Regions from separate parts of the Stenotrophomonas sp. SAU14A_NAIMI4_8 genome, predicted to be linked through region 2. Evidence: predicted binding sites of a transcription regulator. Region 2 holds the regulator's gene; the other holds the start of a gene.

Region 1 (7,021 bases), 1.9 Mb from region 2:
TGCCGTGGAAACGCTGCTGGAGAACGGGCGCTACCGCCGCGACGTGTACTGAGTTGATCGGCCGGGCATGGCCCGGCGCTTCCCGGTAACGCCGGGCCTTGCCCGTCGAGGGCGATCAGGCGGCCGCGCGTGGGCGCCGCTGCGGTTGCAGGCGGAACGCCGATACCGCTTCGGCCAGGGCCTGTACCTGTGCCTGCATCTGCGCCGTGGAGGCGCCAGCCTCTTCCACCAGAGTGGCATTGCGCTGCGTACTCGATTCCATCTGCACGATGGTCTGGTTCACCTGCGCGATGCCGGCGTGCTGTTCCTGCGATGCGCTGCGGATGGCGGCGAGCAGTTCAGCCAGCTGCTGCACGCTGCCGACGATATCGCCCATCGTGGTGCCGGCCTGCTCAGCCAACGCATTGCCCCGGGCAACGCGGGTCACCGAATCTTCGATCAGCCCTTTGATCTGCTTGGCCGCCTCGGCACTGCGCTGGGCCAGCAGGCGCACCTCCGAGGCCACCACTGCGAAGCTGCGGCCCTGCTCGCCAGCACGCGCGGCTTCAACTGCGGCGTTCAGTGCCAGGATGTTGGTCTGGAAGGCGATGCCGTCGATCAACTGGGTGATGTCACCGATACGGCGCGAGGCTGCGCTGATGCCGTGCATGGTTGCCACCACCTGACCGACTGCCTGGCCGCCGCGCGCCGCCACGGCTGCCGCGCCCTGCACCAGCGCGTCGGCGCGGCCGGCGGCATCGGCGTTGCGGCCAACGGTGTCTGTCAGCTCGTGCAGGGAGGCGGCGGTCTCTTCCAGGTTGGCCGCCTGCTGTTCAGTCCGTTGCGATAGATCGTGGTGGCCGGACACGATTTCGCCAACGCCCAGATCCAGCTGCGCGGTGGCCTGTTGGATGCGGGTGACGATGCGCCCAAGCTGGCCAACGGTGGCATTGGCATCGTCGCGCATGCGTGCGAAAACGCCTTGCAGGTCGCCTTCCATGCGCACGCTCAGGTCGCCGCGCGCCAGTGCCGCCAGCAGCGCCTGCAGGTCGGCAAGGTTGGTCTCAAAGGTGGCCAGAAGATGGTTGATGCTGGTGGACAGGGTACGTACGAAGCCCTGCTTCCCTTCCAGTGCAATGCGGCCGTGCAGGTCGCCGTGCGCAGCGGCATCGACCAGTGCCGCCACCTCGGTTTCCAGCAGAGTTTCCAGCGCACGGCTGCGCCATTCCACCGCCACCCCAAGGAAGTGCCCGTCGTCGACAATGGCGTTGGCAATCAGCTGGTAGCGCACGCCCGCATGCGCGATCTCGTGCTCCTCGCGGCGGCGTGCGCCGGCCAGGCGGACCATCGCCGGATGCAGGCGCGCGGCATCACTGCCCACCAGGGTGTCGATCTGCAGCGCCAGCAGCTGCAGCAGCGCCGGGTTGGCGTAGGCCACGCGGCCCTCGGCGTCGATCACCATCAAACCGGTCTGTGCACTGTCCAGCGCCTGGCGCACCCGGGTATTGCCACGCGCGACCGCACGCTCGTCTTCGATCCGTGCGCGCAGCCGCTGCTGCATGTGGATCAGCCGCTGTGCCAGCTGGCCGATCTCATCGCTGTCGTTGTGCACGCGCAGGGTGGTATCCAGGCGGTCGTCGGCGATGTCGCTGGCGAAGCGCAGCGTGTCCTGGATCGGGCGGCGTACGGCGCGCAGGACCAGCACCAGACTGGTGATCAGCACGCCCGCAACCAGCACGAGGGTGAAGGCGAACAACGCGCCCATGGTACGTGCGCCCCGTTGCTGGCGGGACTGTACCTGCGCCAGTGCGGTCCGCTGTGCTTCCTGGAACGTGGCCACTGCCGGCGCCACGGCGGCGGCGGTATCCAGCAGGGACAGCGCTTCCACGTCCAGGCCGACCCGCGCGGCGGTATAGCCCAGCAACGCGGCCTGATAGGCATCCATGGCGCTGCGCAGACGTTCCTGGGCATCGGCCGACAACCCGACCAGGGCGAGGTCGAACGGTAGTTTCTCTTCGCTTGCGCGGTCTGCATGGGTGGAGTCGCCATCGAGCAGCAGCAGCGCTTCCTGCCGGCGCATCTTCTGGACATGCAGCTCCAGCGCGGGACGCTGCTGCGCCGCCACCGCCGCCTGCAGCGTATCGGCAGCCTGCTGCAGCTGCGCGGCCAAACCCGCCTCGCCCCGTCCCATCTCGTCAACACGCGCGAACAGCGCCGTGATGCCGTCGGAGAAGCCGTCCACGGCCTCCGCCAGAGACTGCAGTGCCTTGCGCCGGCCAGCGTCCATGGGTTGCGCACGCAGCGCCTGCAGGTCGCGTTGCAGCGACTGCTGCGTGACCAGCAATTGGCTGCGGTCGGCATCGTCGAAACTGCGTGCATACTGTGTTTGCAGGCGACGCGCCTCGGCCACACGGGTGGCCAGCGCTGCGGCCAGATCGCTGCCACGCTGGTAGCTGGCCTGCGTGCGTGCGGCCTGTGCGCTGGCGTGGCCGGTCCAGGCATACACCCCAGCGATGGCCACCAGGCCCAGGCCGCAGACCCACAGGGTGGCTTTCAGCTTGTTGGCGACGCTGAGCCGATGCGGCTGCAGCCAGCGCAGCACGCCAGGAAACGCCGAGCGCAGACCATCCAGGCGGGTGCGCAGGGACCGGAGGCGGGGCACCGCGATCAACATGACAGACTCCAGGCAGAAGGACGCATCTGTATCGGCCTGGATCGCCTGGACTTTAGCATTTCTTTCGGCGGCCATCGCCGCACCAGCGGTCGCGGTCTTTGTACCGGCCACAGACGACGAGGAAATGACACCGCCCTGCCGCTTGACCTCAACCCCGGTTGCGGTTGCACAGTAGGGATCTATGCCCCGCCTGGTGCCGTGATGACCACGCTCGATATCCCCCGCTACCTGCAACGCCTGCAGCTGTCGGCCGCGCCGGCTGCCACCCTTGCTGGGCTGGCCGAGCTGCAGCAGCGCCACAACGCCCACGTACCCTTCGAGACGCTGACCTGCCTGCTGCGCGATGCGGTGCCGATCGATCTGGACAGCGTGCAGCGCAAGCTGCTGCACGCCCAGCGCGGCGGTTACTGCTTCGAGCTCAACGGCGCCTTCCTGGCGCTGCTGCAGGCGCTGGGTTTCGACGCCCACCCGCTGAGCGCGCGCGTGCTGCTGTCGGCCAGCGATGGCGAACTGACCCCGCGTACCCATTTGTTGATCCGGGTACGCCTGGATGACGGGGACTGGCTGGTGGACACCGGCTTTGGCAGCCTGACCCCGACCGTACCGCTGCGCCTGCGCGAGATCGCCGTGCAGGACACGCCCCACGAGCGCTATCGCCTGCAGCGGCTGGACGATGGTGATTTCCTGCTGGCGGCCAGCAGTGGCGATGACTGGCGTTCGCTGTATCGCTTCGACCTGGCCTCACCGGCGCCGGCCGACAACGAAGTAGGCAACTGGTATGTGTGCACGCACCCGCACTCGAGTTTCCCGGGCGAGCTGCGTGCTTCGCTGACCGGCCCGAACTGGCGCCGCACCATCGGCAGCGGCAACTACACCGAGTACCGCCACGGCCAGACGCCGCAGAAGCGGGCGCTGCGCGATGTGGTCGATGTGCGGCAGGTGCTGCAGGACCGCTTCGGCGTGCGGCTTCCCGACGATGCGCGGCTGGACCCCGCCATTGCAGGGTGGTTGCAGCGTTGGCAGTCCGCTGCCGCGTAGCCGGGCGTCAGGCTGCCGGGGCCTGCACGGCAATGCGGTTGCCTTCGCTGTCAGCGATCTCGGCCACGTGCCACTCACCGGCCTGGGCGGGGCCGAACCGCAGCGCGGCGCCGGCCTGCAGCGCACGGGCCAGGCTGGCGTCCAGGTCATCAACACCGATGTAGATGCGCGCACCCTGCTCCGAGGGCCGATAGTCCGCTCCCTGTACCAGGGCCAGGCTGGCGCCGCCAGCGTCATCGTCGAACGGCAGGTAGGCCATCATGCAGTCATGCACCGGCACCGGGGCATCGATCACCACCTGCAGCCATCGCTGGTAGAACGCAATGGCACGGGCCAGGTCGGCTACCGGAATCTCGACATGCATGACAGGGTTCATCGCTGCGCCACTTCGCTTCAGATGATGCGCAGGGTAATCGCCTTCGGCATGGCGCGGGGGCCATCGCCGGCACCGAGCCTGTCGCGGAGCATGGAGGGCGGCACGCCACCGGCACGCTGTGGCTGGCATGCTTGGGCTCCCCCGTGCTTGCCGGAGTACCCCATGCCGCTGTCCGACTTCCGCACTGCGCTCGCGCCGCTTGGCTACCTTCGGGTCGGCATCAATCTGGGCAACCCGGTGCTGGCGCAGGGCAACGCATCGGCGCCGCGTGGCCCTTCGGTGGACCTGGCCACGGCGCTGGCGCAACGGTTGGGGGTTGCGTCGCGCTTCACCTGCCATGACGCCGCTGCATCGGTCGTGGCGGCCGCCGCCAATGATGATTGGGATCTCGCTTTTCTGGCCATTGATCCAGCGCGCGCCGATCGCATCGCCTTCAGCGCACCGTATCTGGAAATTGAAGGCACCTATCTGGTGCGTGATGACAGCCCCGCGCAGCAGGTGGCCGATCTTGACCGCCATGGCATGCGCATCGCGGTGGGCCGCGGCGCCGCCTACGATCTGTTTCTCAGCCGTGCGTTGCAGCATGCACGCATCGAGCGTGCCGACACATCCGCCGCCGCCATCGCCCTGTTCGACCAGCAGCGCATGGACGCAGCCGCAGGCGTACGCCAGCCGCTGCAGGCGTGGGCCGCGCTGCATCCCGGCCACCGCGTGCTGGCTGACCGGTTCACCGCGATAGCCCAGGCCGTGGCCGCACCGGCCGCGCGCCCGGTGGCAGCGCTGCAGGCGTTGTTTGCCGAAGTGGATGCCATCCGGCAGACATCGCTGCTGGCCGAAGCGTTCGACCGCGCCGGGCAGCAGGTGACCCTGCTGCGGTAGGGGCCAGTAGAGTCGAGCTTGCTCGACTGCCGCGTTCCGTAGAGTCGAGCTTGCTCGACTGCTTCTGGCAATCCAGTCGAGCAAGCTCGACTCTACAAAGAGCGAAGATCAGTCGAGCAAGCTCGACTCTACAGACAGCGAAGCTCGACGCTACGTGGCGGTGATGCACGCCAGCAGACGCGCCAATGCAGGATTGCGGTTGCCATCACGCCAGAACAGGACCTGCTGCACCTGCGGGGCATCCTTCAGCCCCACGAATGCAACGCCAGGCACCCCCAGCCGGCGCAGCGACGCCGGCACCAGCGCGATGCCCAACCCTTCCGCCACCAGGCTGACGATGCTCTGCTGCAACTGCACTTCCAGACGTATCCGCGGTTCGAGCCCTACGGCGCGGAAGCACGCGTCGATCGCTTCGCGCAGCGTCGGCACCACCTCGGCGGGCGCGGTGATCAGGCCTTCATCGGCCAGCGCAGCCACGGCCACCTGACGCCGCCGCGCCAAGCGGTGGTCCTGCGGCACCACCACGCACAACGGCTCCTGCAGCAATGGCTGCATCTGCAGACCGCGCATTGCTGCGGGCGCGAAGCCGATGCCTGCATCCAGCTCGCCACTGAGCACCCCGTCCAGCAGTGGAAACGGCAGTGCCTCGCGCAGGCGTAGCTGAACCTGCGGGCAGGCTGCCATGAACCGGCGCGCCAACGGCGGCACCGAGCTGTGGGCGGCGTGCATCATGAAACCGACCTGCAGTTCGCCCTGTTCACCGGCGTCGATCTGCCGCGCCGTGTGGCAGGCCTACTGCAGTGAGGCCAGCACGGCACGCGCATCTTCGCGAAAGCGCTGGCCGGCCGGGGTCAGCCGCACATGGCGCGAATCGCGCTCGAACAGTGCCACGCCCAACGAGCGTTCCAGCGCCGCGATCTGCCGGCTGAGCGGGGGCTGTGTGACGTGCAGGCGCTCGGCCGCACGGCCGAAGTGCAGTGTCTCGGCCACGGCCAGGAAATAGCGCAACGGGCGGATGTCGATCATGCACAAAGGGTATCGCTGAATGCCGAAGAAAGCATTGGAAGGTATGGATGGCGCTGCGTAGCCTTGTAGCCCCTCCCCTTTTTCAAGCCGCCATGTGGTCTGTACTGGCGATCGTGCTGCCCATCTTCGCCCTGGTGTTCGCGGGTTGGGTGGCACGCCGCAGCGGCGCCCTGGGCCCGCACTCCACCAGTGAATTGAACCGGTTCGTTGTCTACCTTGCGCTGCCTGCGCTGCTGTTCGACGTGGTGGCCCACGCGCAGTGGCGCGACCTCTGGCACCCTGGCTTCCTACTCAGCTTCGGCATCGGCACGGCGCTGGTGTTCGCGGCCACGGTGCTGCTGCGCCGACGCGGTGGCCATGCCTTGGCCGATGCCAGCATCGACGGCCTGAATGCCGCCTACGCAAACACCGGCTTCATGGGCTTTCCGCTGGCGGCCGCGGTACTGGGCCCGACCGCACTGGCACCGACTCTGGTCGCCACCCTGCTGACGGTCTGCGTGCTGTTCGCCGTGGCCATCATCCTGATCGAAGCGGGCCTGCAGCGGGAACAGCGCCTGCACCATCTGTTGTGGAAGGTCAGCCGATCGCTGGCGCGCAACCCGCTGCTGTTGGCACCGGCGCTGGGCATCGTACCGATGGCAACCGGTCTGGCCGTGCCCGGGCCGGTGGATGCCTTCCTGAAGCTGCTGGGCAGCGCCGCTGCGCCCTGCGCCTTGATCGCGCTGGGCCTGTTCCTGGGTGAGCGCCGCAATGTTGCACCCGGCGCCGCACGCAGCGCATTGGGCCTGGGCGCGGCAAAGCTGCTGCTGCAGCCGCTGCTGGTGTGGGTGCTGGCCACCCGGGTGTTTGCGCTGCCCACCCCGCTGGTACATGCCGCGGTGTTGCTGGCCGCGCTTCCCACCGGCACCGGGCCGTTCATGCTGGCCGAATTCCATCGGCGCGAGGCCGCGACGACCGCGGCGACGGTGCTGGGGACGACCGTGCTGTCACTGCTGAGCGTGACCGCGTATCTGGCGCTGATCCGGTAGCGTCGCACCTGCTGGGCGCAG
Region 2 (7,021 bases):
CCAGCGCACGATCTTGAAGGCGTGCTTGAACACGGCCGGCGCGGTGTGCAGCAGGATGGCCGCCACGGTACCGACGATCACGATCACGAAGGCAGCCGGCGACCACAGCGAGGCCAGGCCGGCGCCCTTCAGGATGCTGCCGCCGACCAGTGAGGCCAGGGCAAGGAAAAGTCCAATGAGGCTGAGTCTATCCATGGGTCCGGTATCGGCGTGTGTGAATGGGACTTGAGACACCGGTGGCGCGTGTACAGACGGTAGTCACAGTTTTCGGGGTGCCGGGCAGCGCCCGGCCGGGTTCATCTCAGCCCGTCCACGTCCAGGATCAGGGCCATGCGGCCATCGCCGATCAGCGTTGCCCCGGCGTAGCCGCGCAGGCCGCGCAGCGCCTTCGGCAGCGGCTTGATCACCACTTCCTCGCGGCCGCGCACCTGGTCCACCACCAGCCCGAAACGGGCCTCGCCGGCCTGCAGCACCACGATGGTCAGTAGGCTGGAGGCGGCCGGGGTGACATCCAGCCACTGCCGCAGGTCGATCAGTGGCAGGGTGTGCGAGCGGCGGTCGAGCACGGCGCGGCCATCGAACCAGCCCAGCGAGGTGCGCGGTGCATGCAGCACTTCCATCACGCGGGCCAGGGGCAGGGCGTAGACATCCTCGCCGGCCTGCACCAGCAGGGTCGGCAGGATGGCCAGGGTGAGCGGCACGCGGATCAGGAAGCGGCTGCCACGACCCAGTTCGGACTGGATCTGGATCTGCCCGCTCAGTTCGCGGATGCGCGACTGCACCACGTCCATGCCCACGCCGCGGCCGGAAATATCGGTGACCTGCTGCTTGGTGGAGAACCCGGGCAGGAACACCAGGTGCAGGCATTCCTCGCTGCTCAGGCGGGCGGCGGCTTCCGGGTCGATCAGGCCCTTCTCGCGCGCCTTGGCGCGCAGCTTTTCCGGGTCGATGCCGGCGCCGTCGTCCTGCACTTCAATGCTGACGTAGTCGCCTTCCTGCTGTGCCGACAGGCGCACATGGCCCATGCGCGGCTTGCCCTGTGCTTCGCGCAGGTCCGGCATTTCCACGCCATGGTCGATGGCGTTGCGCACCAGGTGCACCAGCGGATCGGCCAGCGCTTCCACCAGGTTGCGGTCCAGCTCGGTTTCGGCGCCGATCAGTTCCAGATCGACTTCCTTCTTCAGCGAACGGGCCACATCGCGGGCCACCTTCGGGAAGCGCGAGAACACCTTGCCGACCGGCTGCATGCGGGTGCGCATGACCGCCGACTGCAGGCGCGCGGTGGCGATATCCAGGGTGGACACGGCACGGTCCAGCTCTTCATCGCGCAGGCGGGTGCGCAGCGTCTTCAGGCGGTTTCGTGACAGCACCAGTTCGCCGATAAGGTTGACGATGGCGTCCAGGCGCTTGGTGTCCACGCGCACGGTGTGTTCGGCCTCGGCCAGCGGCTTGGCCGCGGCGGGCTTGGCCGGCGCAGCGGCAGGGGTCGCCGTCGGGCGCGTCGCCGGCGTGGGGGCCGGCGCTGCAGCCACCGGCTTGCTGCCGGGTGCGGCGCCGCCATGCAGCTGGTCCAGCAACGCTTCGAATTCGTCTTCGCTGATCAGGCCATCGTCGGCCTTCTTCGCCGGGGCCACGGCCGTGGGCGCGCCGCCGCCGTGCAACTGGTCCAGCAGCGCTTCGAACTCATCGTCGGTGATCAGGTCGCTGCCGCCGGCAGCCGGTGCCGCGGCCGCGCTGGCACTGGTCGCGGGTGCGGCGCCGCCATGCACGTCGAACTGGGCGATCAGTTCCGGCGGTGCGTAACCCGGCTCGGTGCCGGATGAAACGGCGTCGAGCATGGACTGCAGGTAATCCAGCGACTGCTGCGCCGCGTCGAAGTGGTGCGATTGCAGCACGGCCTGGCCGGCACGGGCCGAACCCAGTGCTTCTTCGGCGGCGTGGCACAGCTCGACCATGGCGGTGATGCCGAGGAAGCCGGCGCCGCCCTTCAGCGTGTGGTAGCCGCGGAACACGGCATTGAGCTGTTCGCTGTCCTGCGGTGCCTGTTCCAGCGACACCAGCTGTTCGCCCAGGCGATCGAGGATCTCCTGTGCTTCGATGATGAAATCGGCAGTGATGTCGTCGGCAACCGCGCTCATGCTTACAGCCCCAGGTCCGACAACAGATCGTCGGCGTCGTTCTGCGAGACCGCGTGGCGGTCCAGTCCCTTCAGTGCCGGCCCGGCCAGTTCCGGGTCGGTGCGATGCTGTTCCGGCGGCAGGCCGAGCGCGCCGAAGCCTTCGTGCACGCGGCGGACGATGCCGACCACGCGACGGATGATCTGCCCGGTCAGGTCCTGGTAGCTCTGGGTCAGGGCGATCTCGGTCAGGTTGTGGCGGATGCGCTCCAGCTGCACGTCCTGGCCCGGCTGCAGGCCATCGGCGCGCAGCTGTTCGGTCAGGGCGCGGCATTCTTCGGCCAGGTCCAGGGTACGGTGGGTGGCCTGTTCGGTCATGGCCACCACGTGGTCCAGGCGCGCGCAGGCGTCGTCCAGCTCGCCGGCTTCGTCGGGCACGGTCGGCAGCTCGCCCAGGGCCTGGCCCAGTTCGCGGGCCAGCCGCGAAAGGCCGCTCATCATCGGCTGGGTGCGCGCGGCCACCAGACTGTCGATGCGCTGGCGCCAGGCGCTCTCGTCGCCCGCTTCCAGTGCATCCAGTGCTTCCTGCAGGCGCAGGGCCAGGGCGCTCTTGTCGACCGTGGTATCCATCAGGCGCTGGCCGCCAGGCGTTCGAAGATCTTGCCCAGCTTCTCTTCCAGCGTCTGCGCGGTGAACGGCTTGATGATGTAGCCGTTCACCCCGTTCTGTGCCGCTTCGATGATCTGCTCGCGCTTGGCTTCGGCGGTGACCATCAGTACCGGCAGGGTCTTCAGCTTGGCGTCGGCGCGGATGGCCTTGAGCAGTTCGATGCCGGTCATGACGGGCATGTTCCAGTCGGTCACCACGAAATCGAAGGGCTGGCTCTGCAGCAGTGACAACGCAGCATGCCCGTCCTCGGCTTCGGCGGTATTGGTGAAGCCCAGATCGCCCAGCAGGTTCTTGACGATGCGACGCATGGTCGAAAAGTCGTCAACGATCAGGATGCGCATGTTCTTGTTCAAAGCAGAGTTCCTTTGTTGTTCAATTCTCGAGGCCGGCGTCGGCCGCCTCGAAGACTTTCAGTCGGCCACGCAGGCGCAGCACTGCCTGGCCATGGATCTGGCAGACCCGCGATTCGCTCACGCCGAGCACCGCGCCGATCTCTTTCAGGTTCAGTTCCTGCTCGTAGTAGAGCGAGAGCACCAGCTGTTCGCGTTCGGGCAGGTGGCCGATGGCCTTGCCCAGTTCGCGCCCGAATTCGCCGCGCTCCAGCACCTGCTGCGGGGTGGGGCCGCCCTGGGCGATGGTGTCCAGCTCGCCCTGGTCTTCGATGCGCGATTCCAGGCTCAGCACCTGGCCGCGCGAGGCGTCTTCCATCAGGCGCAGGTAGTCGGGCAGTGGCATTTCCATGGCCGCGGCCACTTCGGTGGCGCTGGCGGCACGGCCGCTGCTCTGTTCCAGGCGCCGGATGGTGGCGGCGGCATCGCGGGCGCGGCGGTGCACCGAGCGCGGTACCCAGTCGCCGCGGCGGATCTCGTCGATCATCGAGCCGCGGATGCGGATCGAGGCATAGGTTTCAAACGAAGCGCCCTGGTCGGCGTCGTAGCTACGCGAGGCCTCGATCAAGCCCATCATGCCGGCCTGGATCAGGTCGTCCACTTCCACGCTGGCCGGCAGGCGCGCGGCCAGGTGGTGGGCGATGCGCCGCACCAGGTCCGAGTGCTGCACGATCACGTCGGTGGCCGAGGCGCGCTGCACCTCTTTGTACTGGGCTGCGCCTTTCATGCGGTCACCCCGCGCTGCTTCAGGATGCGTTCCAGGAAGAATTCAACGCCGCCGCGCGGCTCGGTCGGGGCCTGCCAGCGCGCGGTGCGGCGGGCGATCTCGGTGATCGCCAGCGCGGCCGGACTGGACGGGTAGGCCTTCACCACCGGCTGCTGGCGCTGCACCGACAGGCGCAGCCAGTCATCCTGCGGCACGCAGCCCAGGTAGTTCAGCGAGACATCGGCCAGGAACTTCTCGCAGACGCGGGTCAGCTTTTCATACAGCACGCGGCCTTCGTTGGGGTCGCGCACCATGTTGGCCACCACCTGGATGCGGTCCACGCCACGTTCGCGCGACAGCACCTTGATCAGCGCGTAGGCGTCGGTGATCGAGGCCGGCTCATCGCAGACCACCACCACGGTGTCCTGCGCGGCCTGGCAGAAGGTCAGCACGCCGTCGTTGATGCCGGCGGCGGTGTCCACCACCATGATGTCGAGCTCGCGTTCCAGTTCGGAGAACACGTTGACCAGGCCCACGTGCTCTGCCGGGGCCAGTTCGGCCATGTGCCGGCGGCCCGACGCGGCCGGCACCACCAGCACGCCGTTGGGGCCTTCGATGATCACATCGTCCAGCGAGCAGCGGCCGGCCACCAGGTCGGCCAGGGTGAAGGTCGGGTTCAGGCCCAGGATCACGTCGATGTTGGCCAGGCCCAGGTCGGCGTCCAGCAACAGGGTGCGCTTGCCCATGCCCGCCAGCGCCACGGCCAGATTGGCCGACACGTTGGTCTTGCCCACGCCGCCCTTGCCGCCGGTCACCGCAATGGTGCGCACAGGGCCCAGCGGCTCGCTGCGGGTGGCCGTCAGCGGGAAGGTGGTGGTCAGCTTGGCGTACTCACGCGACGGCATGGTTCAACTCCGGGTTGCAGGGCATATCGGCCGCTCGGCGCAAATCTTCAAGGCGAAGTACAAGATTGGCTGCAGATGCACGGTGCAGGTCGTCCGGCACGTCCTGGCCGTCGGTCACCCAGGTGATCGGCAGCTGGTGGTCCACGGCCACCGACAGGGCGTTGCCGAAGCGGCCGGTCTCGTCCAGCTTGCTCAGCACCAGGCCCTGCAGGTTGGCCGCGCCGAAGCGGCGGACCACCTCGTCCATGTCGCCGAAGCTGGTGTTGGCCGGCAGCACCAGCAGGGTGCGCACCTGGCGGGCGGCGCGCAGCCACTGCAGCTGGGCGGCCAGCGCGCGGTCGCGCGGGCCCAGGCCGGCGGTGTCGATCAGCACCAGCTTGTAGTCCTTCAGGCGTTCCAGCAGCTGGTCCAGGTCGGTGCCGCTGTTGGCTTCGTGCACCGCGATGCCGAGCTGGCGGCCGTAGCCGTACAGCTGTTCACGGGCACCCACGCGCAGGGTGTCGGTGGTGACCAGGGCCACATCGCGGGCGGCGTGGCTTTCGGCGAAGCGCGAGGCCAGCTTGGCGATGGTGGTGGTCTTGCCGGCGCCGGTGGGGCCGACCAGGGCGATCACACCGCCTTCTTCCAGCGGATCGACCGGGGCGATCGGCAGCTTGCGCGAGATCAGCCCCAGCATCAGGCCGCGGCCGCGGTGGGCCTCGGTTTCCGCCGGAATCTGCATGGCCACATCGCGGGCCAGGCCGGCATCGAAGCCGTACTCGTCCATCAGGTCCAGCGCCGCACCGCGCACTGCGTTGCCACGCAGGCGTTCGTCGGTGAAGCGGTTCATCTCGCGCTCGATCACCTGGCGCATGCCGGCCACTTCCTGGCGCAGCTGGCGGATCTCGGCGTCATCCTGGGCCACCACGGTCACCACCGGCGCCGGCATCAGCTGCGGGGCGGGCTCGGGCTGCGGCGTGGCTTCGGCTAGTACCGGGATCGGCTGCTCGGCGGTCACCGCCGGCTCGGCGGCGATCACGGCGGCCGTCGGCGCCTCGGCCGTCATCGGCAGCGGCGGCGGCAGGGCGGCAGTGTCCTGCGGCTCGTCGTGCGGCGGATCGATCAGGAAGCGGGCGCGGTTGATCGGGGCCGACGCGGCGGCCTCAGCGGCAGGTGCCGGCGGGGCGACGATGGCCTGGGCGAACGGGGCGAAGATCTGTTCCGGCAGTGCCGGTTCGTTGACGCTGGCGCGGGCCAGGGTGTCGGCGAAGCCGGTGCTGCCGCGGGTCGGCACGATCTCGTCGGCGCTGTCCAGGGTGCGGCCGGTGGCACCGACGGCGGCGCGGGCCAGGGCGGCCACGGCCGAGGTGGTGGCCGCGATCGGTTCCGGCGCCGGGGTGGCGCTGCGGCGGCGGGTGACCGCGGCGATGACGGCATCGGCGGCGGTGCGCGGCTTCGGTGCCGGCGGCGGCGCGACATCGCGGCGCGAGGCATCCAGTGCGCGCTGCACCACGCCTTCGTCGTAATGGGCGGCGGCCACGATTTCGATGCCTTCTTCGATCCGGCGGTTGGACAGGATCACGGCATCGGGCCCGTGTTCCTTGCGCACCAGGTTCATGGCCGAGCGCATGTCGGCGGCGACGAAGCGTTTGATTTTCATGCTGTGATCACGGGTCGAAGACGGCGGATTGGCGGTCGGAGAACGCGGGTGGTCGGTGGTCTGCACGGTTCGGGTTCCCCTTGGAATCTGTCGGTTGCTGCAATTGAAGAGTGGTGTCTGTTTTCTGGCGCTGCGGTGGGCGGCGTCAGCTGATCGTTCCGACCAGCTTCAGGCGCTTGTCCTCCGGCACCTCGCTGTAGGCCAGGACCGACAGCGACGGAACGCTGTGGCGGACCAGGCGGGCCAGCGCGGCGCGCACCGGGCCTGGTACCAGCACAACCGCGGGCTCGTTGCGGGCTTCCTGCTTGCTGACACATTCGGCCAGGCTCTGGTGCAGTCGCTCAGCGAGTCCGGGTTCCAGCGCGGCGCCGTTGCCCTGCGTGGACTCCTGCAAGACACGTTCCAATTGCGGGTTGAGGGTGAACACCGGCAGCTCCGCCGACATTCCGGCGATCTCCTGCACGATGAAGCGGCCCAGCGCGTTGCGCACGGCAGCGGTGAGGGTGGCCGGGTCCTGGCTGGACGGGGCGTGCTCGACCAGCGCTTCGGCGATTTTGCGCAGCTGGCGGATCGGAATGCGTTCGACCAGCAGGTTCT

What was found. Region 2 encodes FliA, which starts transcription of late flagellar genes. Its sites were predicted from a motif close to TAAAGTTTNNCNNNCNNNGGCCGATAA; they were not measured.
Region 1: C1930_RS17955 (methyl-accepting chemotaxis protein) is a predicted target of FliA. The motif match lies at 2,682-2,708, and genes of this name have one in related genera.

Annotation. Positions count from the first base shown of each region.
Region 1 is NZ_CP025999.1:3,980,609-3,987,629, forward strand. Features, by position in the region: gene C1930_RS17950 (sulfite reductase flavoprotein subunit alpha) at 1-52, shown strand, start outside; gene C1930_RS17955 (methyl-accepting chemotaxis protein) at 116-2,653, opposite strand; gene C1930_RS17960 (arylamine N-acetyltransferase) at 2,855-3,691, shown strand; gene C1930_RS17965 (VOC family protein) at 3,699-4,067, opposite strand; gene C1930_RS17970 (transporter substrate-binding domain-containing protein) at 4,230-4,946, shown strand; gene C1930_RS17975 (LysR family substrate-binding domain-containing protein) at 5,097-5,717, opposite strand; gene C1930_RS20470 (LysR family transcriptional regulator) at 5,739-5,972, opposite strand; gene C1930_RS17980 (AEC family transporter) at 6,065-7,000, shown strand.
Region 2 is NZ_CP025999.1:2,101,386-2,108,406, forward strand. Features, by position in the region: gene C1930_RS09690 (flagellar motor protein) at 1-195, opposite strand, end outside; gene C1930_RS09695 (chemotaxis protein CheA) at 297-2,138, opposite strand; gene C1930_RS09700 (protein phosphatase CheZ) at 2,141-2,746, opposite strand; gene cheY (chemotaxis response regulator CheY) at 2,746-3,138, opposite strand; gene C1930_RS09710 (RNA polymerase sigma factor FliA) at 3,158-3,901, opposite strand; gene C1930_RS09715 (P-loop NTPase) at 3,898-4,785, opposite strand; gene flhF (flagellar biosynthesis protein FlhF) at 4,772-6,424, opposite strand; gene flhA (flagellar biosynthesis protein FlhA) at 6,570-7,021, opposite strand, start outside.